Regions from separate parts of the Bradyrhizobium sp. CCBAU 45394 genome, predicted to be linked through region 3. Evidence: riboswitches for the same ligand, from Rfam matches in the RefSeq annotation. Region 3 holds a riboswitch; each other region holds the start of a gene.

The links. Region 3 has a riboswitch for S-adenosylmethionine ahead of WN73_RS03505 (metallophosphoesterase family protein). Riboswitches for the same ligand answer to the same signal wherever they lie in the genome.
Region 1: another riboswitch for S-adenosylmethionine. It lies ahead of WN73_RS36120 (O-succinylhomoserine sulfhydrylase); the one in region 3 lies ahead of WN73_RS03505 (metallophosphoesterase family protein).
Region 2: another riboswitch for S-adenosylmethionine. It lies ahead of metX (homoserine O-acetyltransferase MetX); the one in region 3 lies ahead of WN73_RS03505 (metallophosphoesterase family protein).

The regions. Positions count from the first base shown of each region.
Region 1 covers NZ_LBIX01000175.1:170,640-178,677, reverse strand. Annotated here, with positions in the region: gene WN73_RS36130 (SGNH/GDSL hydrolase family protein) at 1-407, shown strand, start outside; gene WN73_RS36125 (SGNH/GDSL hydrolase family protein) at 420-1,412, shown strand; gene WN73_RS36120 (O-succinylhomoserine sulfhydrylase) at 1,539-2,726, opposite strand; SAM riboswitch at 2,801-2,880, opposite strand; gene WN73_RS36115 (2'-deoxycytidine 5'-triphosphate deaminase) at 2,961-4,097, shown strand; gene WN73_RS36110 (hypothetical protein) at 4,290-5,342, shown strand; gene WN73_RS36105 (MATE family efflux transporter) at 5,690-7,135, shown strand; gene WN73_RS36100 (hypothetical protein) at 7,132-7,632, opposite strand; gene WN73_RS36095 (SRPBCC family protein) at 7,746-8,038, opposite strand, start outside.
Region 2 covers NZ_LBIX01000012.1:100,204-108,241, reverse strand. Annotated here, with positions in the region: gene metW (methionine biosynthesis protein MetW) at 73-735, opposite strand; gene metX (homoserine O-acetyltransferase MetX) at 737-1,939, opposite strand; SAM riboswitch at 2,031-2,110, opposite strand; gene WN73_RS07670 (chorismate mutase) at 2,314-3,162, shown strand; gene WN73_RS07665 (pyridoxal phosphate-dependent aminotransferase) at 3,195-4,292, shown strand; gene WN73_RS07660 (prephenate/arogenate dehydrogenase family protein) at 4,289-5,224, shown strand; gene WN73_RS07655 (DUF2125 domain-containing protein) at 5,343-6,527, opposite strand; gene WN73_RS07650 (gamma-glutamylcyclotransferase) at 6,638-7,249, shown strand; gene WN73_RS07645 (lysophospholipid acyltransferase family protein) at 7,246-8,019, opposite strand.
Region 3 covers NZ_LBIX01000004.1:584,859-592,896, forward strand. Annotated here, with positions in the region: gene WN73_RS03485 (NAD(P)-dependent oxidoreductase) at 1-171, opposite strand, end outside; gene WN73_RS03490 (transporter substrate-binding domain-containing protein) at 284-1,120, shown strand; gene WN73_RS03495 (aspartate/glutamate racemase family protein) at 1,336-2,064, shown strand; gene WN73_RS03500 (hypothetical protein) at 2,110-2,268, opposite strand; gene WN73_RS03505 (metallophosphoesterase family protein) at 2,349-3,095, opposite strand; SAM riboswitch at 3,143-3,221, opposite strand; gene WN73_RS03510 (carboxylesterase/lipase family protein) at 3,245-4,753, opposite strand; gene WN73_RS03515 (MFS transporter) at 4,771-6,111, opposite strand; gene WN73_RS03520 (TetR/AcrR family transcriptional regulator) at 6,319-6,969, shown strand; gene WN73_RS03525 (ABC transporter permease) at 7,129-7,914, opposite strand; gene WN73_RS03530 (ABC transporter permease) at 7,911-8,038, opposite strand, start outside.

The DNA.
Region 1 (8,038 bases), on a different contig from region 3:
AAGCAAAAAGGCCTACTTTGGTCATCTGGCAGACCGGGACCGTGGATGCTATCCGAGCAATCGATCCCGACGATTTTCGCGGTGCGGTGACCGGAGGGGTTTCCGCATTGCAAAATGCAGGGGCTGACGTCGTGTTGATGAACTTGCAGTACAGCCCGCGTACCGAAACCATGATCTCGGTGCCGCCCTATCTCGACAATATGCGGGTGGTGGCACAGGAGCACGACATCCCGCTGTTCGACCGTTTCGCGATCATGCGGCAGTGGAATGATCAGGGTCAGTTCGACCTGTTCAGCCCGTCCCGCGGGCCTGAGCTCGCGAAACAGGTCCACGATTGCCTTGGCCGGGCGTTGGCACAGTTCGTGATCGACGCAGCCCATCTGGGGCCGGCCCAGCAGCAAAATTGAGGTCTAGTGTTAATGAGTTCTATCCGCCCTTTTTGCCTGACGGCATGGCTGGCAGCACCCGTGGCGGCGGCGCTGCTGTTGCTGACTCCTGTTTCGCAGTCGCGCGCGCAGGCGCAGGCCGCGCAGGCAACGCCCGCGCCCGCGCAGGCCGCTAATCCCGCTCCGGCATCGCCCTCCCAGACCACCGTCGCCGCGACATCTCCCGAACAGCGCGGCATCACCGCGCGCGCCATCGACAAGGTGAAGCAGGTCGCGAAATCCGCCGGTGACGTCTTCAACCGCGTCCCCTGCCTGCCGCCGAAGGGCGGCGCGAAGGCGATGGGCTCGCTGCCGCATGTCGCGGGCAAGCTCGTCGCCGGCAAGCCTGTCGTGATCGTCGCGTTCGGCTCGTCGTCGACCGCCGGCTACGGCGCAAGCTCGCCCGATTTCAACTATCCGAACCGTCTTGCGGCGCAGCTGCGCCGGCAATATCCGACCGCGGACATCACCGTCATCAATGCCGGCGTCGGCGGCGAGGACGCGCCCGAGATGATGAAGCGCCTCCAGAAGGAGGTGATCGACGTGCATCCGGACATGGTGATCTGGCAGGTCGGCACCAACGCCGTGCTGCGCAATCTCGATCCCGGCGACACCGCCAAGATGGTCGAGGACGGCATCGCCCGCATCCAGGCCGCCGGCGGCGCCGATATCGTGCTCGTCGATCCGCAATATTCGCCGGCCGTCAACCAGCGCAAGGAGAGTGCCGGCAAGATGGTGAAGCTGCTCGGCAAGGTCGCTGAGCTCCGTCACGTCGGCATCTTCCCGCGCTTCGAGGTGATGCGCGACTGGCACGAGAATCAATCGATCCCGGTCGAGAGCTTCGTGATCGCCGACGGCCTGCATATGAACGATTGGGGCTATGCCTGCTTCGCCCAGCTCCTCGGCGACGACATCATCCGCTCCGTCGGCCAGATCAAGCTCGGGGTCAACGTGCCCGGGGACGTGCGGGCGTACCGGCCGATGTAGTTCGGCTGCGTAGCCGTAGGGTGGGCAAAGGCGCGCTCTTCGCGCGCCGTGCCCACCATCTATCGCCAGCTCGGTGGTGAATGGTGGGCACGCTTCGCTTTGCCCACCCTACGGAGCTCGATCGCCTCACGCCCTCTCCAGCGCCGCCGTCAGATCCTCGATCAGATCGTCCGCATGCTCCAGCCCCGCGGAGAAGCGGATGAAGCCCTCGCTGATGCCGAGCGCGGCGCGGTCTTCCGGCTTCAGGCGCTGATGCGTCGTGGTCGCCGGATGGGTGACGAGGCTCTTGGCGTCGCCGAGATTGTTCGAGATCTTCGCAAGCTTGAGCTCGTTGAGCACGCGGAACGCGGCCGCCTTGCCGCCCTTGACCTCGAAGCCGACCAGCGTCGAGCCGCCGCGCATCTGCTTCTTCACGAGCGCTGCCTGCGGATGATCGGCGCGGCCGGGATAGATCAATCGCGAGATCTTCGGATGGCCGGCCAGCACTTCCGCAACGCGTGCCGCGGTGTCGGTCTGCGCGCGCACGCGCACGGCCAGCGTCTCCAGGCCCTTGAGCAAGACCCAGGCGTTGAACGGCGAGATCGACGGCCCGGTCTGGCGCATGAAATTGTGGAGGTGCTCGGCGACGAAGGCTTCCGACGACAGGATGATGCCGCCGAGGCAGCGGCCCTGGCCGTCGATGTGCTTGGTCGCGGAATAGACCACGACGTCGGCCCCTAGCGCGAGCGGGCTCTGCCAGATCGGCGTCGCAAACACGTTGTCGACGACGAGCCGCGCGCCGCCCTTGTGCGCGATCTCGGCGATGCCGGGGATGTCGAGCACGTCGAGCGTCGGGTTGGTCGGGCTCTCCAGGAAGAACGTCTTGGTGTTCGGCCGCAAGGCCCGCTGCCACTGGTCGAGATCGAGGCCGTCGACCAGCGTGGTTTCGATGCCGTAGCGCGGCAACAGATCCTGAATGACGTAGAGGCACGAGCCGAACAGCGCGCGGGAGGCGACCACGTGGTCGCCGGTCTTCAGCGGCGCCAGGATCGCGGTCGTCACCGCGGCCATGCCGGTCGCCGCCGAACGCGCCGCTTCGGCGCCTTCTAGCTCGATCATGCGGCGCTCGAACATCGAGATGGTCGGGTTCGAATAACGCGAATAGATGAAGCCGGGATCCTCGCCCTTGAACCGCGCCTCGCACTCCTCGGCGCTGTTGTAGACGTAGCCCTGGGTCAGGAACAGCGCCTCCGACGTCTCGCCGAATTGCGAGCGCAGGGTGCCGGAATGGACCAGGCGGGTTTCGGGACGGTAAGTGGCAGGCGACTTCGACATAGGTACCTCCGACATGACCGTCTCGTCGAAAACGGTCACAAAAAAACCGGCCTGGATATATCCACGGGCCGGGATCACAGAGGTCCCCGGCCTGTTTAGCGACTTATTTAACGTGGCTGCAAGCCGGCCGGCTCAAATCACCACGGGATAAGTGATGCTCATATTCCGCAATGGCCTTTCCGTCAAGGCGTCCATCGGATAGCCGTAAAAGGCTAGTATTTCCCGCACGTCCGGATGCGTTTGACCCCTGACGAGGACCCCCGGTTGAGCTTCACGATCGCCGCCGACGCCAATGGTATCCTGCCCGACCGCATGATCGCGGCGATGGCGGAGGCGGGCCTCATCCTGCCCGCATACGATTTCGTCGAAAGCCAGATCCAGCCGGCGAGCCTCGACCTCCGCCTCGGAGACATCGCCTATCGCGTCCGCGCCAGCTTCCTGCCTGGTCCCGGCGCCACGGTGGCCGAGCGCATCGACGAATTGAAGCTGCACGAGTTCAGCCTTGCCGACGGCGCGGTGCTGGAAACCAACTGCGTCTACATCGTGCCGCTGCTCGAGAGCCTGGCGCTGCCGCCGGAGATCGTCGCGGCTGCGAACCCCAAGAGCTCCACCGGCCGGCTCGACGTCTTCACCCGCGTGATCGCCGACGGCACCCGCCGCTTCGACATGATCGGCGCCGGCTATCACGGCCCGCTCTATGCCGAGATCAGCCCGAAGACATTTCCGGTGCTGGTGCGCGAGGGCTCGCGCCTGTCGCAGGTGCGCTTCCGCACCGGTGACGCCATCCTCAATGCCGACGAGCTCGATGCGCTGCATGCGTCCGAGCGCCTTGTCGACATCGACGATGCCGATCTGGCCGGCGGCGTCGCCGTCTCCGTCGATCTCTCCGGCGAGAAGGCGAGCGGCTTCGTCGGCTACCGTGCCAAGCGCCACACCGGCGTCGTCGATGTCGATCGCCGCTCCGGCTATTCCGTCGAGGACTTCTGGGAGCCGATCTCGGCCCGGCCCGACGGCAGCCTGATCCTCGATCCCGGCGAGTTCTACATCCTCGCCTCGAAAGAGGCCGTGCAGGTGCCACCCGACTTTGCAGCCGAGATGGTGCCGTTTGATCCGCTGGTCGGCGAATTCCGCGTGCACTATGCCGGCTTCTTCGATCCCGGCTTCGGCTATGCCGGTGCCGGCGGGTTGGGATCGCGCGCCGTGCTGGAGGTGCGCTCGCGCGAGGTGCCGTTCATCCTCGAGCACGGCCAGATCGTCGGCCGCCTCGTCTACGAGAAGATGCTCGCCCGCCCCGACGCGATGTACGGCCAGCGCATCGGCTCGAACTACCAGGCGCAGGGCTTGAAGCTCTCGAAACATTTTCGGGTGTAGCGACATCTCCAACTGTCATGCCCCGGCTCGACCGGGGCATCCAGTACGCCGCGGCGTCTCGATTCAATCATAACTGTCTCTGGAATACTGGATCGCCCGGTCTTCGCCGGGCGATGACACCGAGTCTGTGGCTGGTTGCGCCGCCCCAGCCGCGATGACACACTCCCGTAAAACAACAAGCCGGGAGCGAACATGACCGCCGCAGCTGACTCCGCGCAGGAAGCCCAATGGAAGCGCTGGCGCGCGGTCGCCGATCTCTATCACGCCTATTTCACCGGCCTTATCCTCACCGTCGTCACGCGGCGCGGCACCGCGGATGCCGCGGAGTTCGTCTTCCGCGTGTTCCGCCGTCAGCAGCAGGAGCGCTTCCTGCCGGGGCTGGAAAAGCTCGGGCTCAGCCATCTGCCGCCGGCGGTCGCGGCTGCGCAATATCACTACCTCTCCAACTGGATCGGCGGCGTGCATGTCGAATACATGTATGAGAGCGACGTCAAGGCCTGGATCCGCTATCCGCCGCCGCGCTGGATCTGGAAGGGCACCGCGATCTGCGGCGTGCCGGGCGAAGTCTCACGCGCGATGCTGCGCGGCTGGCACGCCAATAACGGGGTTGCGCTCGGAGATCTTCGCCTCGGCTTCGTCTGCACCAAGCAGAGCGTCGACGGCCAGGACGGGCTCGAAGGCTATTATCATCAATACGACCATCCGCTCGAACTCGACCAGCGCCTGGTGTTCGCGCGGCATCTGGAAGCGCCGCCGTTCGATGCGAAGACCGCGCCGGCGCTGCCGGTCGCGAGCTGGCCGAAACCGCGGCTTGAAAAAGCCTATCGCAACTATGCGATGGAATATGTCCGCACCGCCGCGCCCGTGATGGTGCAGCTGTTCGGCCCGGAAGACGCCGGCTATCTGCTGCATCTCACCGGCAAGCTGATCGGGATGCAGTATTTCGACGAGGTAGCGGCCGCACTCGCGACGAGCCGCGGCGGCGCGAGGGAATTCGCATCGTTCCTGAACGCGCTGTTCGCTGCCCAGGACGACAATGCTGAGATGACGCAGTCCGAAGGCACCTTCGAAATCCGCCAGCAGAGCTGGAAGCTGATGGACGACGTCGCTGATTGTCACCGCGCCTGCGCCAAGGTGCTGGAGGGATTGTTCGAGGGATTGGCTGCCGGCTGCGGCCGGCATATCGGCATCCGCATGCGCCCGGCCGCAGGCGGCCGTCCGCCGCTGGTCTGGACGATTGGGTGACGAGAACGGCGCGGCCACTTCGCCTCTCCCCGCGTGCGGGGAGAGGCCGGATTGCATCGAAGATGCAATCCGGGTGAGGGGGACTCTCCGCGAGTCCAACTCGCATCGTTTTCGCGGACGCGGCCCCTCACCCCAACCCTCTCCCCGTAAGAACGGGGAGAGGGAGACGAGAGACCGCAATTCCACGGGCTGAAATGCGCTGCCGCAGGGCACGCCTGCATCAGGCGCAGGAGGAATCGGCAATTGCCGTGCTAACAAGCTTCTCGCTGCGCCTTCTGCGCGAAGAAATTCATTGGCACATCTAGTCATTGCCGCGCCGCAAATGGCGCTCGTGCCCGGGAGAGGACATGTCCGACATCGCCGAAATCCCGGTCGATGAACAAGAGCGCCCGCTGCCGCCGCCTCCGCGGCCGGTGAGGAGCGCGCTGATGGACGGACCGATCCTGCGCACGCTGCTCGGGCTTGCCTGGCCGAACGTGATCGCGCTCTCGGCCGGCACCTGCACGGTGATCGCGGAGACCTCCTATATCGGCCGGCTCGGCGTCGAGGCGCTGGCCGCGATGGCGCTGGTGTTTCCGACCGTGATCCTGACCATGACGATGTCGGGCGGCGCGATGGGCGGTGCGGTGGCCTCCGCCATCGCACGCGCGCTCGGCGCCGGCGATCGCGAGCGCGCCGGCACGCTCGCCGCGCATGCGCTGCTGATCGGCGTCACGTTCGGTCTCGTCTTCATGCTGGGCATGCTGATCTTCGGGCCCAAGGTGCTCGAGATGCTCGGCGGCCGCGGCGATGTGCTGACGCACGCGATCGCCTACACGCAGGTGTTTTTCGGCGGCGCCGTGCTGCCCTGGCTGCTCAACACCATGGCGGGCGTGCTGCGCGGCACAGGCAATATGAGGCTGCCCTCGTTCCTGATCCTCAACTCCGCGGCCTGGCAGATCGTGCTCGGCGGCACGCTGGGTCTCGGGCTCGGACCGGTACCGCAGTTCGGCATGCGCGGCGTCGCGGCCGGCGCGCTGATCGCCTATTGCATGAACATCGGCGTCATGGGCTGGTACCTGTTCTCAGGCCGCGCGCGCGTCGTCCCGAAGCTGCGCGGCCTGCGCATCCAATGGGCGATGTTCTTCGACATCCTGAAGGTCGGCGCCATCGCCTGCTTCTCGCCGCTGCAATCGGTGCTGACGATCTCGATCTTCACCCACATGCTGGCGAAGTTCGGTACCGCGATCCTCGCCGGCTACGGCATCGGTGCGCGGCTCGAATTCCTGCTGACCTCGATCGCGTTCTCGTTCGGCATCGCCTCGGTGCCGATGGTCGGCATGGCCGTCGGCGCCGGCCGCATCGCGCGCGCCCGGCGCATTGCCTGGATCGCGGGTGCGAGCGCCTTCGTCGCCGTCGGTGCGCCGGCGTGCCTGGTCGCGCTCTTCCCCGATCTCTGGGTCAACATCTTCACCGACAGCGCGACCGTCCGCGCGGCCAGTCACCAATATCTGTCGACGGTGGCGCCGTTCTACGCCTTCATCGGCCTTGCCTCGACGATGTATTTCTCCTCGCAAGGCGCGGCCAAGGTGATCGGCCCGGTGCTGGCGCAGACCGCGCGGCTGATCTACATCTCGGCGACCGGCTGGTGGCTGTCGACACATGAGGTGACCGCGCAGAGCTTCTTCTGGCTGGCCGCGAGCTCGATGGTCGTGCTCGGCCTGCTGTCGTGCTCCAGCGTGGTGCTGACGCGCTGGGGACCGCGCAAGAGCAAGCCCGCGATCAGGCCGGCTCTCTCAGGCGTCGCGGACTAGCGATGCCTGTGGCGGCGATGGCCGCCACCACCGCCGACATTGGCGAGCCGCATCAGCTGCGGGATCATCGCCATCATGTCGCCGCCACTGGTGCCGCCGAGCATGCCCATGATGTCGCCGCCGCCCATGCCCGTTGGCATGTAGCCGCCACCGCCCATCGGGGTGTAGCCGCCATAATTGGGCGCACCAAAGCCGCCGCCGAGATTGCTGCCGCCGAGGCCACCGCCGCCCATCATGCCGCCGAAGCCGCCACCACCATTCTCCATCATGCGGCTCATCATCGGGCCCATGGTCTGCATCAGCATGGCGAAGCGGCGCTTGCCCATCTTCGCCTTCATCATCTCCAGCATCGGCGCCATCTGGGTCATCATGTCCTCGCCGCCGGCGCCTCCGCCGCCACCGAAGCCCGCGAGCTGCGCCTCCGCCGGCGTGCTCGCGACCGAGAACAGCAGCAGCACGGCGGCCGCCTGGCAGATCACCTTGTCCGCACCTCTCATGGCATGCTCCTCGCGTGCGTGGCTTCGCCGGAAGAGCGGAGCCAACCGGACGCACGCAGCCATGGTTACGGCCGAGGAGGCGAGGGCTCTGTGAGAAAAGTCACAGAGGTCAGTCAGGCGGCCGCGGCTGGAAACGCCTTGTGCATGGCGGCGACGGCTTCCTTCGTCTGCCCCTGGACATACGGCGCAAGCTCGTTCGGCAGCATGTCGATGATCCAGACCAGGCGGCACCGCGCATCGCCCTCGGCGATCACCTGCACCGAGGCGCTGTAGTGCTTCAGCCGCTCGTTGTTGATGGCATAGACGAGGCGCTGCCGCGCATCATTGCAATCGACCAGCACCTCGCGCGCGACGGAGCCGTTGGCGAAGGTGACGATGCGTGCATCGCCATCGAGCGTGCAGGCCG
Region 2 (8,038 bases), on a different contig from region 3:
CGAAGAGCGAACCCGGAATCTCGAGATTCCGGGTTCGGCACTTCGTGCCGCCCCGGAATGACGCCTACGGCGTCACTTCCCCTGCCCGCGCGTGAGCAGAAACACGCCCTGCTCGCCGAACATATTCCACACCCACCAGGGCAGGTTCAGCGGCACCGGGCGGCCATAGAGATCGAGCGCCACCGAGCGTTCCATCTTGACGTTGATCTCGTCGCAGAGCTCGACGAAATCCTTGATGGTGCAGAAGTGGATGTTGGCGGTGTCGTACCAGGTCGCCGGCAGGTTCTCGGTGCGCGGCATGTGGCCGCCGATCAGGAGCTGGAGCCGCATCTTCCAGAAGCCGAAGTTCGGGAACGAGACGATGGCGCGGCGGCCGATGCGCAGGAGATTTTCCAGCACTACACGCGGCTGCCGCGTCGCCTGGAGCGTCTGCGACAGGATCACGTAGTCGAAGGCATCATCGGGATAGTTCACGAGGTCGGTATCGGCGTCGCCCTGCACCACCGCGAGGCCCTTGGCGACGCAGCGGTTGACGCCCTCGCGCGACAATTCGATGCCGCGGCCGTCGATGCCGCGGGTCTCCAGAAGCTGGAGCAGATCACCGTCGCCGCAGCCGACATCGAGCACCTTGGAGCCCGGCTTGACCATCTCGGCGACGAGCAGATGGTCGGCGCGAAAATGACCGGACTGTCCCGCGCTAAGGCCGCCCAGCGGCAGCACTTCCTGCACTGACATCCTAGCCACCCCTGCCGTTGAGTCCGCGCGCCTTGCCGGCCGATTCCAGGAAGGCGCGGGCGATGTCGAAGAATTCGGGCACGTCGAGCAGGAAGGCGTCATGGCCGCGATCGGTCTCGATCTCGGCGAACGATACCCGCGCGCTCGACGCATTCAGCGCATGCACCAACGCGCGCGATTCCGAGGTCGGGAACAGCCAGTCGCTGGTGAAGGAGACCACGCAGAAGCGCGTCTTGATGCCCGCGAACGCCTTCGCCAGCACGCCGCCATGGTCGCCGGCGATGTCGAAATAGTCCATCGCGCGCGTCAGATAGAGATAGGAGTTGGCGTCGAAGCGCTCGACAAAGGACGAGCCCTGGTAGCGCAGATAGGACTCGACCTGGAAGTCGGCGTCGAACGAGAAGGTCGGCAGGTCGCGGTCCTGCATGCGCCGGCCGAACTTGCGATGCAGCGCCGCGTCGGAGAGATAGGTGATGTGCGCCGCCATCCGTGCGACCGCAAGGCCGCGATGCGGATGGATGCCGCGATCGGCGTAGCCGCCATTGTGCCAGTCGGGATCGGCCATCACAGCCTGGCGACCGAGCTCGTGAAAGGCGATGTTCTGCGCCGAGTGCCGCGTCGAGCAGGCAATTGCCAGCGCGGAATACACGCGCTCGGGGTAGGCCGCCGTCCATTGCAGCACCTGCATGCCGCCCATCGAGCCGCCGACCACCGCGAACAGCGTGTCGATGCCGAGCCGGTCGATCAGCATCGCCTGCGCGCGAACCATGTCAGGGATGGTGATGACCGGGAAATCCAGGCCCCACACTTTGCCGGTCGCGGGATTGATCGAGGCCGGCCCGGTCGAGCCCATGCAGCCACCGATCACATTGGCGCAGATGATGAAGTATTGGCTCGGATCGAGCGGACGGCCCGCACCGACGAGGGTTTCCCACCAGCCGGGCTTGCCGGTGACGGGGTGCACATTGGCGACATGCTGGTCGCCGGTCAGCGCATGGCAGATCAGGATCGCGTTGGAGCGATCGGCGTTGAGCTCTCCATAGGTCTGGTAGGCGATCTGGAACGGGGTGAGATCTATGCCGCAGTCGAGCGGCAACGGCTGATCAGCGCCGAAATGCGCGACGAGCGAGCTCGGATGATCCACCTCATGCGACCGCTCATCGGCACTGATCGCGGGATTGGATATCGACGTGACGCCAACCATCTGACCATCGACCTCGTTTGCGATCGGACTTCAGACCGCTACTTGCATCAGGCCATAAAAAACCCGGCCTGAACGATAGGTTCGGCCGGGATCGGAAGCGTCCCCGGCCTGTTTAGCGAGTTTTTTAACGTGGCTGCAAGCCGGCCGGCTCAAATGACCACGGAACAGGCAAAACTTAACGGCTTGGACGGTTTTCGTCAAGATACGGTCCTGATTGACCAAATTCGTCCCCGTCGCGTCAGCCGAAAAGGCCCGATTTCCCTTTGCATTTCTCTTTGCTTTCGCCGCTCCGACTGCCTAATCAAGACATCGACCGCGGCGGGTCCGACCTGATGGACCCGCATTGGAACGCCTCTCAACAGCACTTGCCAGATATGTCCCAACGTCCGCCCGCGCCACCATCGTTGCAGGAATTGCGCAAGGAGATCGACGCGATCGACGAGGGCATGCATCGCCTCCTGATGCAGCGCGGCGACATCATCGACCGCCTGATCCAGGTGAAGCAGACCCAGGAGGTGGGCTCGGCGTTCCGGCCTGCGCGCGAGGCCGACATGATGCGGCGGATCGTGGAGCGCCATCGCGGCATCCTGCCGCTCGACACGGTCGAGAGCATCTGGCGCGTCATCATCGCGACGTTCACTTACGTGCAGGCGCCGTTCGCGGTGCATGCCGACATCTCGGTGAGCGAGCCCGCGATGCGCGATTCCGTGCGATTCCATTTCGGCTTCACCGTGCCTTACGTCGCGCATTTCAGCGCGCAGGCCGCGGTCGAGGCGGTCGCGAAATCCAAGGGCGATCTGGCGCTGGTCTCGGCGACTTCCAGCCGCACCCCGTGGTGGCTGGAGCTGGAAGCAGAAGGCGCACCGAAGATCATCGCGCGGCTGCCCTTCGTCGAGCGTGCCGACCATCCGGCCGCGCTGCCCGTGTTCGCGATCTCGCGCGTCGCCGACAGTGCCCTGGTGACGGAGGTGGAGACTTTCAGCGTGCGCGTCTCGGGGTGGAATGCCGAGATCGCGCGGGCGCTGTCGCCGCTCGCCGACATCGTGGCGGTGCCCGATACCGCCTTCGATGGCGCCGCGCTGCTGGTCTCGGTCACGAGCGCGAGCAGCATCGACAAGATCAAGGCTGCCCTGATCGAGGCGGGGGCCTCGGTGCGCTCCACGGCCCTCGTCGGCAGCCACGCGACGCGCTATACGGTGCCCCCGACCGGGTCGAAATCGTAAGTTACGAGCCGCCTGCCATTCCGGAGTTGAAGATGTCCCGCCCCGTGCCGAACCCCGGCATTCTCGATATTGCGCCCTACACGCCCGGCAAGAGCCCGGTGCCGGAGCCGGGCCGCAAGGTGTTCAAGCTCTCGGCCAACGAGACGCCGTTCGGCCCCTCGCCCAGGGCGATCGAGGCCTTCAAGAAGGTGGCAGATCATCTGGAAGACTATCCGGAAGGCACCTCGCGGGTGCTGCGCGAAGCCATCGGCCGCACCTTCGGCCTCGACCCCAACCGCATCATCTGCGGCGCCGGCTCGGACGAGATCCTCAACCTGCTCGCCCACACCTATCTCGGCCAGGGCGACGAGGCGATCTCGACCACGCACGGCTTCCTGGTCTACCCGATCGCCACCATGGCGGTCGGCGCCAGGAACGTCATCGCACAGGAGAAGAACCTCACCTGCGACGTCGACGCCATCCTCAAGGCTGTGACGCCGAAGACGAAGCTGGTGTGGCTCGCCAATCCGAACAACCCGACCGGCACCTATATTCCGTTCGACGAGGTCAAGCGCCTGCGCGCCGGCCTGCCCTCGCACGTGCTGCTGGTGCTGGACGCCGCCTATTGCGACTACGTCTCGCGCAACGATTACGAGATGGGCATCGAGCTCGTCGCCACCACGGAGAACACCGTGGTGACGCACACCTTCTCCAAGATCCACGGCCTCGCCGCGCTGCGCATCGGCTGGATGTTCGGCCCCGAGCACATCATCGACGCGGTCAACCGCATCCGCGGTCCGTTCAACGTGTCGACGCCGGCAATGTACGCCGCGGTCGCCGCGATCGAGGACGCCGCGCATCAGGCGATGTCGAAGCAGTTCACCGAGACCTGGCGCAACTGGCTGACCGAAGAGATCGGCAAGCTCGGCCTGAAGGTAACGCCGAGCGTCGCCAATTTCGTGCTGATCCACTTCCCGACCGACAGGGGCAGGACCTCGGACGACGCCGACGCCTTCCTCACGAAGCGAGGCCTCGTGCTGCGGGCATTGAAGAATTACGGCCTGCCGCATTCCCTGCGCATGACCATCGGCACCGAGGAGGCCAACCGCCTCGTCGTCGACGGTTTGCGCGACTTCATGGCCGGCAAATGAGCGTACAGCCGCACTTCCAGCGCATCGCCCTGATCGGCTTCGGCCTGATCGGCGGCTCGATCGCGCGCGCTGCGAAGCTCCAGGGCCTGGCCGGCGAGATCGTCACCACCGCGCGCTCGGAGAAGACGCGCGCGCGCGTGCTCGAGCTCGGCATCGTCGATCAGGTCGTGGCGACCAATGCGGAAGCGGTGAAGGATGCCGATCTCGTCATCCTCTGCATTCCCGTCGGCGCCTGCGGACCGGTGGCGCAGGAGATCGCCGCGCATCTGAAGCCCGGCGCGATCGTCTCCGACGTCGGCTCTGTGAAGGGCGCGATCGTCAGGGACATGGCGCCGCATCTGCCGAAGACCGTTCATTTCGTGCCGGCGCACCCCGTGGCGGGCACCGAGCACTCGGGGCCGGATTCCGGCTTTGCCGAGCTCTTCATCAACCGCTGGTGCATCCTCACCCCGCCGGAAGGCGTCGACGCGTCGGCCACCGATCGCTTGCGCGCCTTCTGGGCTGCGATGGGTGCCAAGGTCGAGGTGATGACGCCGGATCATCATGATCTCGTGCTCGCGATCACCAGCCATCTGCCGCATCTGATCGCCTACACCATCGTCGGCACCGCCGACGAGCTGGCGCAGGTGACGGAATCGGAAGTGATCAAGTTCTCCGCCGGCGGCTTCCGCGACTTCACCCGCATCGCGGCGTCCGACCCGACGATGTGGCGCGACGTCTTCCTCGCCAACAAGGAAGCCGTGCTGGAGATGCTCGGCACCTTCACCGAGGATCTGGCAAAACTCACCCGCGCGATCCGGCGCGGCGACGGCGAAGCGCTGTTCGACCACTTCACCCGCACCCGCGCCATCCGTCGCGGCATCGTCGAGATCGGCCAGGATTCGGCGGCGCCGGACTTCGGCCGGCCGCATGCGGCGCTGAAGAAGCCGTAGCTCCTGTCATTCCGGGGCGCCCGAAGGGCGAGCCCGGAATCCATTGGGCCACAGCGCACGCGGCGAAATAGATTCCGGGTTCGATGCTACGCATCGCCCCGGAATGACGAGAGAGGTTTCAATACAGCGGCGGAATCTGGCCGACCTTGACCGGGCCGAGCAGCACGGCGCCGTCGACGAACTTCAGCGGGAAGCTGCGGGCCTTCTTGCCTTCCAGCGTGCTCTCGGTGCCGATCGAATTGATGCCGGCGGCGACGCCGGCATTGGCGTTCTGCTTGATGACCTTGCCGAGGCCGGGAACGGCGCGATCGAGCGCGCCGAACAGATTGTTGAGATCCTGCGACTTCACGCCGGGCGCGACGCGGTCGAGGGTTGCCTGCGGCACACCCTCTTCCAGCATTTTCTCGATACCCAGCGCCGGGATCACGCGCTCGAGGCCCGTCACCGTCATCTGCAATTCGCCGTCGAGTCGGCCATTCGCCGAGAGCCCGAGCGTGCCGGCCGCGACCGCGATCATCTCGCCCTGCTGGATCCGCGACTGCACGATCTCGATATGGCCGCCGACGGCCTGGATCTCGCGGAAGCGTTGCGGCCATGGCTTTGGGGTGAGGTCGGAGAGCCCGGTGACCTTGGCGCGCGTGTCCGCCTCGAACGGCTCGGCGAGCAAGGGGTGAACACCCTGGATGCTGCCCTGCGCGACGTGGAGCACGGTCTCGATCACGGGATGATCGGACGGCGATCCGTCCGCGAGGCGCCCGTGCAGCTCGACCTGCTTGGCGCGCGCGAGCGGCACCTGCACGCTGCCGTCGAGCCGGTTGATGACGGGATCGTCGAACACGATGGAGGCGCGGTCCGGCACCGCCGGCAGGCCGACCACGCTGCTGCGGCCCTTGCTCCAGTTCACCACGAAGGTGTTTTGCGTAACGCCGTCGGTGAGGGTCGCCGGCGCCGAGAATTCGGCGATGACGCGCTTGGGATCGTAGACCTGGGCGACGACCAGGATGTTGTCGAGCCTCGCCGTGAACGGCGTCTTGCTCGCGTTCTGCGAGACCAGGGCGACGCTGGCGCCGGAGCACTGGACCTCGAAGCGGAACGGGAAGCCCGCGATCGAGCGCTTGGCGCAATCATAGATGCGGCCGGACTTGGCCTCCTGCGCGCGCCAGGCGTCTGCGGCGATTTCGGCCTGCGAAGCGGCGTAGAACCAGAAGCAGCTCCACGCGACGGCGAGGATCAGGAGGAGAATGGGTGCGATGAAAAGGCCCCAACGGGGGCGGCGGCCTGCGGCAACGGTCAGATTGGACATGCGGCGACCCTTTGGCCTCAGATTTTGTCAAATGTAAGCGAGGTTGGCTTGCTCCGAAAGGCGGAGAATTCGCTTCGCTTGGGGGCGCGGTTCTGGTAGCCGTGCCCGCCATGTCGGAAATCACCCTCCCCTCCGTCACGACAGCCAACGGCGACCTCTGGGTGTTCGGCTACGGCTCGCTGATGTGGCGGCCGGGCTTCGAATTCGAGGAGCGCGTCCCGGCGCGGCTGGTCGGCGAGCATCGTGCGCTCTGCGTCTATTCCTTCGTGCATCGCGGCACGCCGGAGAAGCCGGGCCTGGTGCTCGGGCTCGATCGCGGCGGCGCCTGTCGCGGCATCGCGTTCCGCGTCGCCGAAAAGAACCGTGCCGACGTCGTCGCCTATTTGCGCGAACGCGAGCAGGTGACGTCGGTCTACCGCGAGGTGATGCGCTCGGTGTGGCTGGAGAACGATGCGCGGCAGCGCGTCTCCGCACTCGCCTATGTCGTCGACCGCGGCCACGTGCAATATGCCGGCCGGCTGTCGCTCGCCGATCAGCATCGCCACGTGCTCCAGGGGCACGGCCAGTCCGGGGCCAACCGCGACTACGTGACGGCGACGGTGAAGGCGATCGAGGCCGAAGGCTTTCGCGACACGCAACTGCATCAGCTCGCGACGATGCTGCATGGGGAAGCGCATTCCCTGCACGCGCCGGCTCCGAGCGAAGATCGCGAAAGCCGCTAGCTGCCAGTCGGCGCGTAGCTCGGCGCCGAACCGATCAGCTGCTCCTGCTCCTTGCGGCCCGCTTCGACGAGGCGGTCGGTCGCCTCTTCGATCGCCGTTTGCACGCGGGAGAGATACTCGTCCTTCGGCAGGCCCGGCGGCAGCGGATCGAGAAACTCCACCACCAGCGTGCCGGGATAGCGCATGAAGGTGCGGCGCGGCCAGAACAGGCCGGAATTGAGCGCAATCGGCAGACACGGCACGCCGCAGGACGAATAGATCTGCGCAAAACCGGTCTTGTAGTCGGAGGGCGCGCCCGGCGCGCGGCGCGTGCCTTCCGGAAAGATCACGAGCTGGCGGCCGCTGCGCACCGCGTCGCGCGCCCGCCGCGTCATGTCCAGCAGCGCCTTCACGCCGGCCTTGCGGTCGATCGCGATCATCCCGGTCTTGACCAGGAACTGACCGAACACCGGGATCTGCATGAGCTGACGCTTGAGGATGAAGATCGGGCGGTCGAAGAATCCCGGCAGCACGAAGGTTTCCCAGAACGACTGATGCTTTGCCACGATCACCAGCGGCCCCTGCGGGATCTTCTCCTGCCCGCGGAATTCCACCTTGATGTTGCAGATCACCCGCATCAGGACCAGCGTCGCCTTCGCCCACCATTGCGCGACCGTCAGCATCGCGCGCGGAGGCATTGCAAAGGTCGGCAGCGCCACGATCGCGAGACACACCAGCACGGCGTAGAACAGCACGTTGAACACGAGCGAGCGCAGGAAAATCAAGAACATCGACGATCCGATCAATTGC
Region 3 (8,038 bases):
CACCGCGGTATGGTCGACGATCATGATCTCAACACCGTCAAGAAGGCGTGGCAGGTCGTCGGGAGTGATCGCGGGGTTGCGGTTGATGCCGACCGGAAGGCTGTCCCCGCGCAGCAGTTTCTCGGTCACCGCGGCAAGGGTGTCATTGGCATCGACGAAGAGAGCGCGCACGGGCCTGTCTTTCCTGTCCAGTTTAAAATACCGTATTGCATTTTAATCTGAATACAGAAATAGTCCAGACGCCGGGTTCGAATGTCCAGAAGCGACTGCCCAGGAGACTGCCATGAATCGCAGGGATGCACTCACCACTGTCGCCCTCGCCGGAGCCGCGATCGCCGCAACCGGTTCGGCCAAGGCCGACACCGCGCCGGGCTCGACGCTCGAACGGATCAAGAAGAGCGGCGTGCTGCGGATCGCCGTCATCGCCGGCCAGGATCCTTACTTCCACAAGGACCTCACCACCAATCAATGGTCGGGCGCCTGCATCGACATGGCGAACGACATCGCCGGCAAGCTCGGTGCCAAGGTCGAGACGCTGGAATCGACCTGGGGCAACCAGATCCTGGATCTCCAGGCCGAGAAGATCGACCTTGCCTTCGCCGTGAACCCGACACCGGAGCGCTCGCTGGTCATCGACTTTTCCACGCCCATCCTGGTGCACTCCTTCACCGTCATCACCAAGAAGGGTTTTGCCAAGCCGCAAACCTGGGCCGAGCTGAACAAGCCCGAGGTCAAGATCGCCGTCGACATCGGCTCGACCCACGAGACGATCGCGCGCCGCTATTGCCCGAAGGCGACGATCCTCGGCTTCAAGGAGCGCAACGAGGCGATCCTCGCCGTCGCAACCGGACGCGCGGACTGCAACATTTCGCTGGCGGTGCTTTCGGTCGCGACCTTGAAGAAGAACCCGACGCTCGGTGAGCTCGCGGTGCCACGTCCGCTGCTCACGCTGCCGACCAACATGGGCATCCGCGCCGAAAGCGACCGGCGCTACAAGGACTTCCTCAGCGCCTGGGCCGACTACAACCGCTCGCTGGGCCAGACCCGCGAATGGATGTTGAAGGGTTTTGAAGCCGTAGGTCTCGGCGCGGACGACATTCCCGGCGAAGTGCAGTTCTGAGCGCCAATCCGCGATGTATGTCTGGGGATTCGCGGTGCTCAAGCCGTACCGGAGCCCGCGTCGGCTTCATGAATGATGGCGTCATGGCCGGGATCGGTACGCCAGAGGAGATGATCCGCCAGCCGCGCAGCGAACGGCGGAAGTCCCTCCTCAGCCGGTTTCACGAAACGCATTAGACTGCCGGCCACGACCATCCCGAATCGGTGGGACGAACCATGAAACTCCGCGGCGGCTTCACGAATTACGGCGAGACGATCGGCATTCTGATGCTCGATACCCGCTTCCCGCGCCCGCGCGGCGACATCGGCAACGCGCTCTCCTACGACTTCCCGGTGCGCTACAAGATCGTGCGCGGCGCGCACGCCACAAGGATCATGGGCGACCAGCCCGATCCGACCCTGCTCGAGCCGTTCATCGCCGCGGCCCGCGAATTGGAAGCCGACGGCGTCAAAGCGATAACGACGAGTTGCGGCTTCCTCGCGCCGTTCCAGAAGCAGCTCGCGGCTGCCGTGAACATCCCGGTCTTCACCTCGAGCCTGATCCAGGCGCCGCTGATCCACGCCATGCTGCCGCCCGGCAAGGTCATCGGCATCTTCACCGAACGCGGCCACCACATGAACGAAGGGCACTTCCGCGGCGTCGGCTGGTCGCCGGACGACATTCTCGTTCAAATCCAGGGCATGAAGCCCGATGCGCAGTTTCCCGCAACCTACATTCTCGGCCGCGAAGAGCTGGACACTGACGTGCTGCGCGCCGAGATGATCGAGATGACGGAAGCCTTCATGGCGTCCTGCAAAAATCCCGGCGCGATCCTGTTCGAGTGCACCAACATGTGCCCATTCTCGCGGGACGTCGCCGAGGTGTCGGGTCTGCCGGTGTTCGACATCAACACCCTGATCAACTTCTTCCATCGCGCGGCCCATCCTGTGCCGTTCCTGCGCTGAACCAGCCGGGACAGGCGGCGAGGCGCGCGATGAACGCGCACGAGCCTAAAATAAGGCGGCGTTGACAGCCTGTCCGTAGATCATTGCAGCAACGAGTGAGAGCAGCAGGCCCGCTCCCGAGAAGATGACGACGACTTTCAGAGTCTCGACATCGACATTGGTTCCCGTCGCGCGGGATATTGCTCTTGCCAGTGCAGCAATCATCGCCAGCTCCGAAGCGGGCCGCGCGGAAGCGAGGCCTCACTTCATCTAGCGTTACTCGGCGCATTCGCGTGTGAAGCAGATTACAGGTGATCCCGCTGCACCCAGCCCGTTGCAATCGCGCTCGCCCAGGTGAGCATTCCCCTGGCCCGCGCCAATGCTGCCATGGCCGTGGTGTCGTAGGCCACGTAGCGGAGCGTCGCGGACCAGCCTCTGTTGGCATGCTCCAGAATTGCGTAACACGCATGAGGGGTGCCGACCTCGACCACGTAGGGAACGGGCATCTTCCCGTCGTAACCGGGCAATCCAACGCTGCCGGGATTGACGACCAGCCGGCCATCCTTCAGACGCACCACGCGCGGAATGTGCGTGTGTGCGCACAGGATGATCTCGGCGTCGATCCCCTCGGCGCCGGCCTCAATAGAATCAATCCGGCTCGGACGCGGGCAGCCGTCGCCCGCGATGTGGTCGAGCCAGAACGCAGCATCATTCCCTGGCGATCCATGGCACAGGAACGCCCGCCCCCTATACATGAGCGTGGACGGCATGCTTGCCATCCACTCGAAATGCTTGCGTTCGAGCTCTCGGAAATCGCTGCGCGCCGATGTGCCGGCCTGCCACAGCTCCACGAGAATGCGGTCCTGATCGCCCTTGATGGACGGAAAGCCTCGCTCCATCAGCAGGTCAGCCGTTCGGGCCGCTTCGAGCGGACCGCTAACATGGTCGCCCAGGTTCACGACCTCGTTGATGCCGAGCGCAGCAATGTCCGCAAGGACGGCTTCGAGCGCCGGACGATTTCCGTGCACATCCGCGATGGCAGCAAATTTCACTTGGCCTCTCCATTCGAGATGGCCGACGATTCACCCAATGCGGGACGATGCAGGGATAGCGGGTCTCTTTAGCTGCATTTTTAGAAGCGCCCGCAAGCTGAGGATCAAATCGGCGCTGGACGAACGCTTACATGACCAAGGTGCTGCGATCAACCGATCTTCGCTCGCGCGGCCGGAGCCTGCGGCGCGCCGCGTTGGGCCGACAGCTCCGCCCACAGGCGGGAGCGCACGCCTTCATTGAGAGGCACAATGTGGAACGGCTGGCCGAAGATTGCGAGCGGCTCCTTGGCCGGCTCGAACCGCGGCCAGGCTTCCGCGATGTCGGGCGCGCCGGATGTGACGAAGCGCAGCACGCTTGCCTGAAACCGCGCGGCGACCTCGATATCCTCGGGCGTCATCGGCCCGCCCTTGCGCTTCAGGATCGGGCGGTCGATGAAATCCGGCGGGTGCGCCCAGAGGCAGGCATTGTCGGCACCGTGGGTCGGCCCCTGCGACAGGAACGGCTCCAGCGCCGGGCGATGGTCGAACCGGCTCAGCCACACCGCGCCGCCAGCCGCGGCATGAAGCCGCGCAAGATCTGCCATGGGGCGATGCCAGAACGCGTCGGACAGCAGCGCCTCGTACGGATCCTCGTCGACGCGCGCTGTGGCGCGGTAATACGCCAGCAGACGTTGCCAGCCGGCATCGCCGACTGCGGCGCGCACTTGTCGTTCGGTGGTGCGGATCATCGCGGCCGGCGGCGTGCTCTTCAGGAACATCACCATCTCGTCGCGGCAGGAGCCGAGCCAGAGCGGAATGTCGCGCAAGGTTCCTTCGGCGAAGACGTCCCGCGGCTCGCGCGGAATCACGATTCCGTCGAGCACCGGGCCGAACACGGTGCCTTGTTCGGTCTCGTCCGCAAGCCCGCGACTGACGCGCTCCACCGCCGCGAAGAGCTTTGGCAGTGGCAAAGAGGCAATCGCGGTTGGGTCGTACGCTAATTCGAGCTCGGCAAGCACGCGGCGTGCAACGTCGTCGGCATGATCGGCGCTCATGATGTTCCGCCCGGGCGCGCTGAGCGCGAGGGCGCGAATGAACTTGCCTCTGGCCTGCGGCAGGGTTGCGAGCGCGATCACCATCGAGGCGCCGGCCGACTGGCCGGACAGCGTGATCGCGTCAGGATCGCCGCCGAAATCCGCGATATTGGCGCGCACCCAGTCGAGGGCGGCGAGCGAATCCGAGATCGCGAGGTTGTTGGCCTCGCCGAGCCCAAGGCGATGCAATTGCAGGAATCCGAGCGGGCCGAGCCGGTAGTTGATGGTGACGATCACCGCCGGACCGTGCGCGGCGAGGAATGCGCCGTCATAGTCGGCGCCGCCGCCGGTGACGAAGGCGCCGCCATGGATGAAGACCAGCACCGGCAGCGGCCGATCGGCCTCTGCCGGCGTCCAGATGTTCAGGCTGAGACAGGCAGCCTCGTCCGCATGATCGAGATGGCCCGGCTGCGGCGCGTAAGCGCCGTAGCCCGTGCAGCGGAGCGGCTCCGTCCACGCTTTCGGCGGCATTGCCTTGGCAAAGCGCGGCGCGGTTGCGAACGGCACGCCCTTGAAGGCACGCATACCGGCCTGCGTGGTGCCGACGACGGGGCCACTCGTGGTCTGAACTGCGCTGGTCAGCATGCGTGCCTCGTCTTCACTCAAGCGCGCCGCTTGCCGAGATCGGCGATGTCGACGGTGTGGGTTTCGCGCGCCGTCGCCGCAGCGGCTGCCGAGATCACGCAGCAGCAGGCGACGAAGATCGCGACGGGGACCCAGCCGTTCGGCCCCTCCCCGACCAGGCTCGCGCTCACCAGCGGCGTGAAGCCGGCGACGAGAAAGCCGAGCTGCGTGCCGATCGCGGTGCCGGAATAGCGCACGCGCGCCTCGAACATCTCGGCGTAGAACGACGGCCAGATCGCGTTCGGCGCGGCGTAGACGATGCCGGACAGGATCATCGCGGCGGCGAAGATCGCGATCGTGTTGCCTGACGTCACCAGCATGAAGTACGGGAACAGCAGCACCGCGCAGCCGAGCACGCCGCCGATGAACACCGGCTTGCGGCCGATCTTGTCGGCGAGCAGGGCCCAGAGCGGCTGGGTGAGCAGCGCCGTGACGTTGCCGAGCACGCCGGCCCACAGCATGGTCGGGCGCGCCACGCCGAACTTGCTGGTGGCATAGCCGAGCGCGAACACGGCGGTCATCGTGCTCACGGTCGCGATCAGCGCGCAGACGATGACGCGCAGCACGTCGGGCCAGTAGTCGCGCAGTAGGGCGACGACGGGGAAGCGCGCAACCTGCGCCTTGTCCTTGATGTCTTCGAACACGGGCGTTTCCGGCATGGTCCGCCGCACCAGGTAGGCGACCAGCAGCACCAGAGCGGAAAGCAGGAACGGAACGCGCCAGCCCCAGTTCAGAAGCTGGTCCTCCGGCAGGCTCGATACCGGAATGAATACCAGCGTCGCCAGGATCGCACCGGCCTGGGTGCCGCTCAGGGTCCAGCTCGTGAAGAAGGCGCGGTTGGAGTTGGCCGAATGCTCCAGCGTCAGCGAGTTCGCCCCGCTCTGCTCGCCGGCGGCCGAGAGGCCCTGTAACAGGCGAAGCAGCGTCAGGATGACGGGCGCGGCATTGCCGATCGCGTTGGCATCCGGCAACAGGCCGATCGCAAGCGTCGAGCCACCCATCAGTACCAGTGTGAACAGCAGCACCGTCTTGCGACCAATGCGGTCGCCGAAATGGCCAAGGATGACGGCGCCGACCGGCCGCGCGATGTAGCCGATGCCGAAGCTGAGGAGCGCGAGCAGTGTCCCGGTCGAGGGATCGACATTGGCGAAGAACACTTTTGGAAAGATCAGCGCGGCCGCGGTGCCGTAGATGAAGAAGTCGTAGTATTCGAGCATGCTGCCGACGAAGCTGACCAGCGCGGCGCGCTTCGGCAGCTTGCCCGGTGTTGCCTCCGCTGCGGATGACGCGTGCAGCGATGCGGTTGACGTCAACGTCATTGCAAGTCCTCCCCATGTGTCCGGTGCGGCTCGCGTCAGGCGGTCCGCCGCGCGCGCGTTTTGTGGTTCTGGTTGCCGCAACCGTGGTTTGGAGGGATAATGTACGAACTAGTACGTTTATGCAATACGCGTTGGATCAAGGCACGGACGGGTGAAATTTGCCTTCACCTTCAAGGTGATCCGTGGAAACTGGCGGGAGAAACAGTGATGCTCGAGCGCATGCCGCCCCCATCGAAGCGCACCAACGACCCCGAGCGCACCAAGCGCGACATCCTCGAAGTGGCGATGGCCGAATTCGCCTCGGAGGGCTATTCCGGCGCCCGCGTCGATGCGATCGCGGCCCGCACGCGCACGTCGAAGCGGATGATCTACTATTATTTCGGCGGCAAGGAGCAGCTCTACCTCGCGGTGCTGGAGGAGGCCTATCGCAGCATCCGCGCGCTGGAGGATCAGCTCGACATCGAAAGCTGCGACGCGCGCGAGGGATTGCGCCGGCTGATCGAGGCGACCTTCGACCACGACGAGCGCAATCCGAACTTCATCCGCCTCGTCTCAATCGAGAACATCCACCACGGCAAGCACCTGAAGCAGAACCTGCAACTGCGCCAGCTCAACGCCAGCGTGATCGCGACGCTCGACGGCATCCTCGAGCGCGGCCGCACTGAGGGCGTCTTCCGCGACGACGTCGACGCCATCGACCTGCACCTGGCCATCAGCTCCTACTGCTTCTTCCGCGTCGCCAACCGCCACACCTTCGGCGCCCTGTTCGACCGCGACCTGAGCGAACCCAGGATGCTGGCGAGGAGCCGGACGCAGATCGTGGAGATGATTTTGGCGTGGCTGGGGGCGAAGGGATAAAGCGGCGAGAATAGCGCCAAACATTCGGTGTCGTCCTGGCGAAGGCCAGGACCCATAACCACCGAACGCAGTTTGGCGAAAACTCGGGGTTACCAGCTCGTGCGGCAACATCTCCCTGGGATAATGGGTCCTGGCTTTCGCCAGGACGACGAACAAGAATCACCCGCTCCTCTTCCCTCGCGTGCTCGCCAGCAGCACCAGCATGAAGGAGGCCGCCGTCATCAACGTCGAGATCGCGGCGATGGTCGGGTCGATCTCGTCGCGGAGCGCGGTGAACATGCGCTTGGTCAGCGGCTGGTACTGCCCGCCGGAAATGAACAGCGCAACGATGGTCTCGTCCATCGCCGAGATGAAGGCGAAGATGCCGCCGGCCACCACGCTGGACTTGATCTGCGGCAGCGTCACCGCGAAGAAGCTGCGCAGGCGGTTCATGCCGAGGCTGCGCGCCACCATCTCCTGCGCCGGATCGAAGCTCTGCAAGCCCGCGAGCACCGAAATGATGACGTATGGCAGGCCCAGCATCACATTGGCGAGCACGAGGCCCGGCAGGGTCGCGACCAGGCCGACCTTGGCATAGACGAAGAAGATGCCGACCGCGGTGATGATGATCGGCACCACCAGCGGCAGCAGCAGCATCATGTGGATGAGGCGCATGAGGCGCAGCTTGGACTGGCTGATGGCATAGGCGGCGGCAACCCCGAGCGGCGTCGCGATCAGAACGGTCAGCAGCGCGACCGTCAGCGTCACCCGCGTCGCCTGCATCCAGGCGGGATTGGCGAAATATTGCTGGTACCAGCGCAGCGAGAACGACGGCGGCGGGAAGGTCAGAAAGCGCGCGCTGGAGAAGGAGATCGGCGCGATGATGAGCACGGGCAGGATCAGATAGACCAGCACCAGCGCGCTGATCACGTAGAGGGCCATCCGTGCGGGGGACAATCGCGTCATTTCTGCCCCAATATGCGATCGAGCGAAATGAAGCGGCTGACGATGAGGAAGATCAGGAGCACGCTGACGAGCAGCACCACCGCGACGGCGCTCGCAGCCCCGAACTGGTTGTAGAGCTCGACAT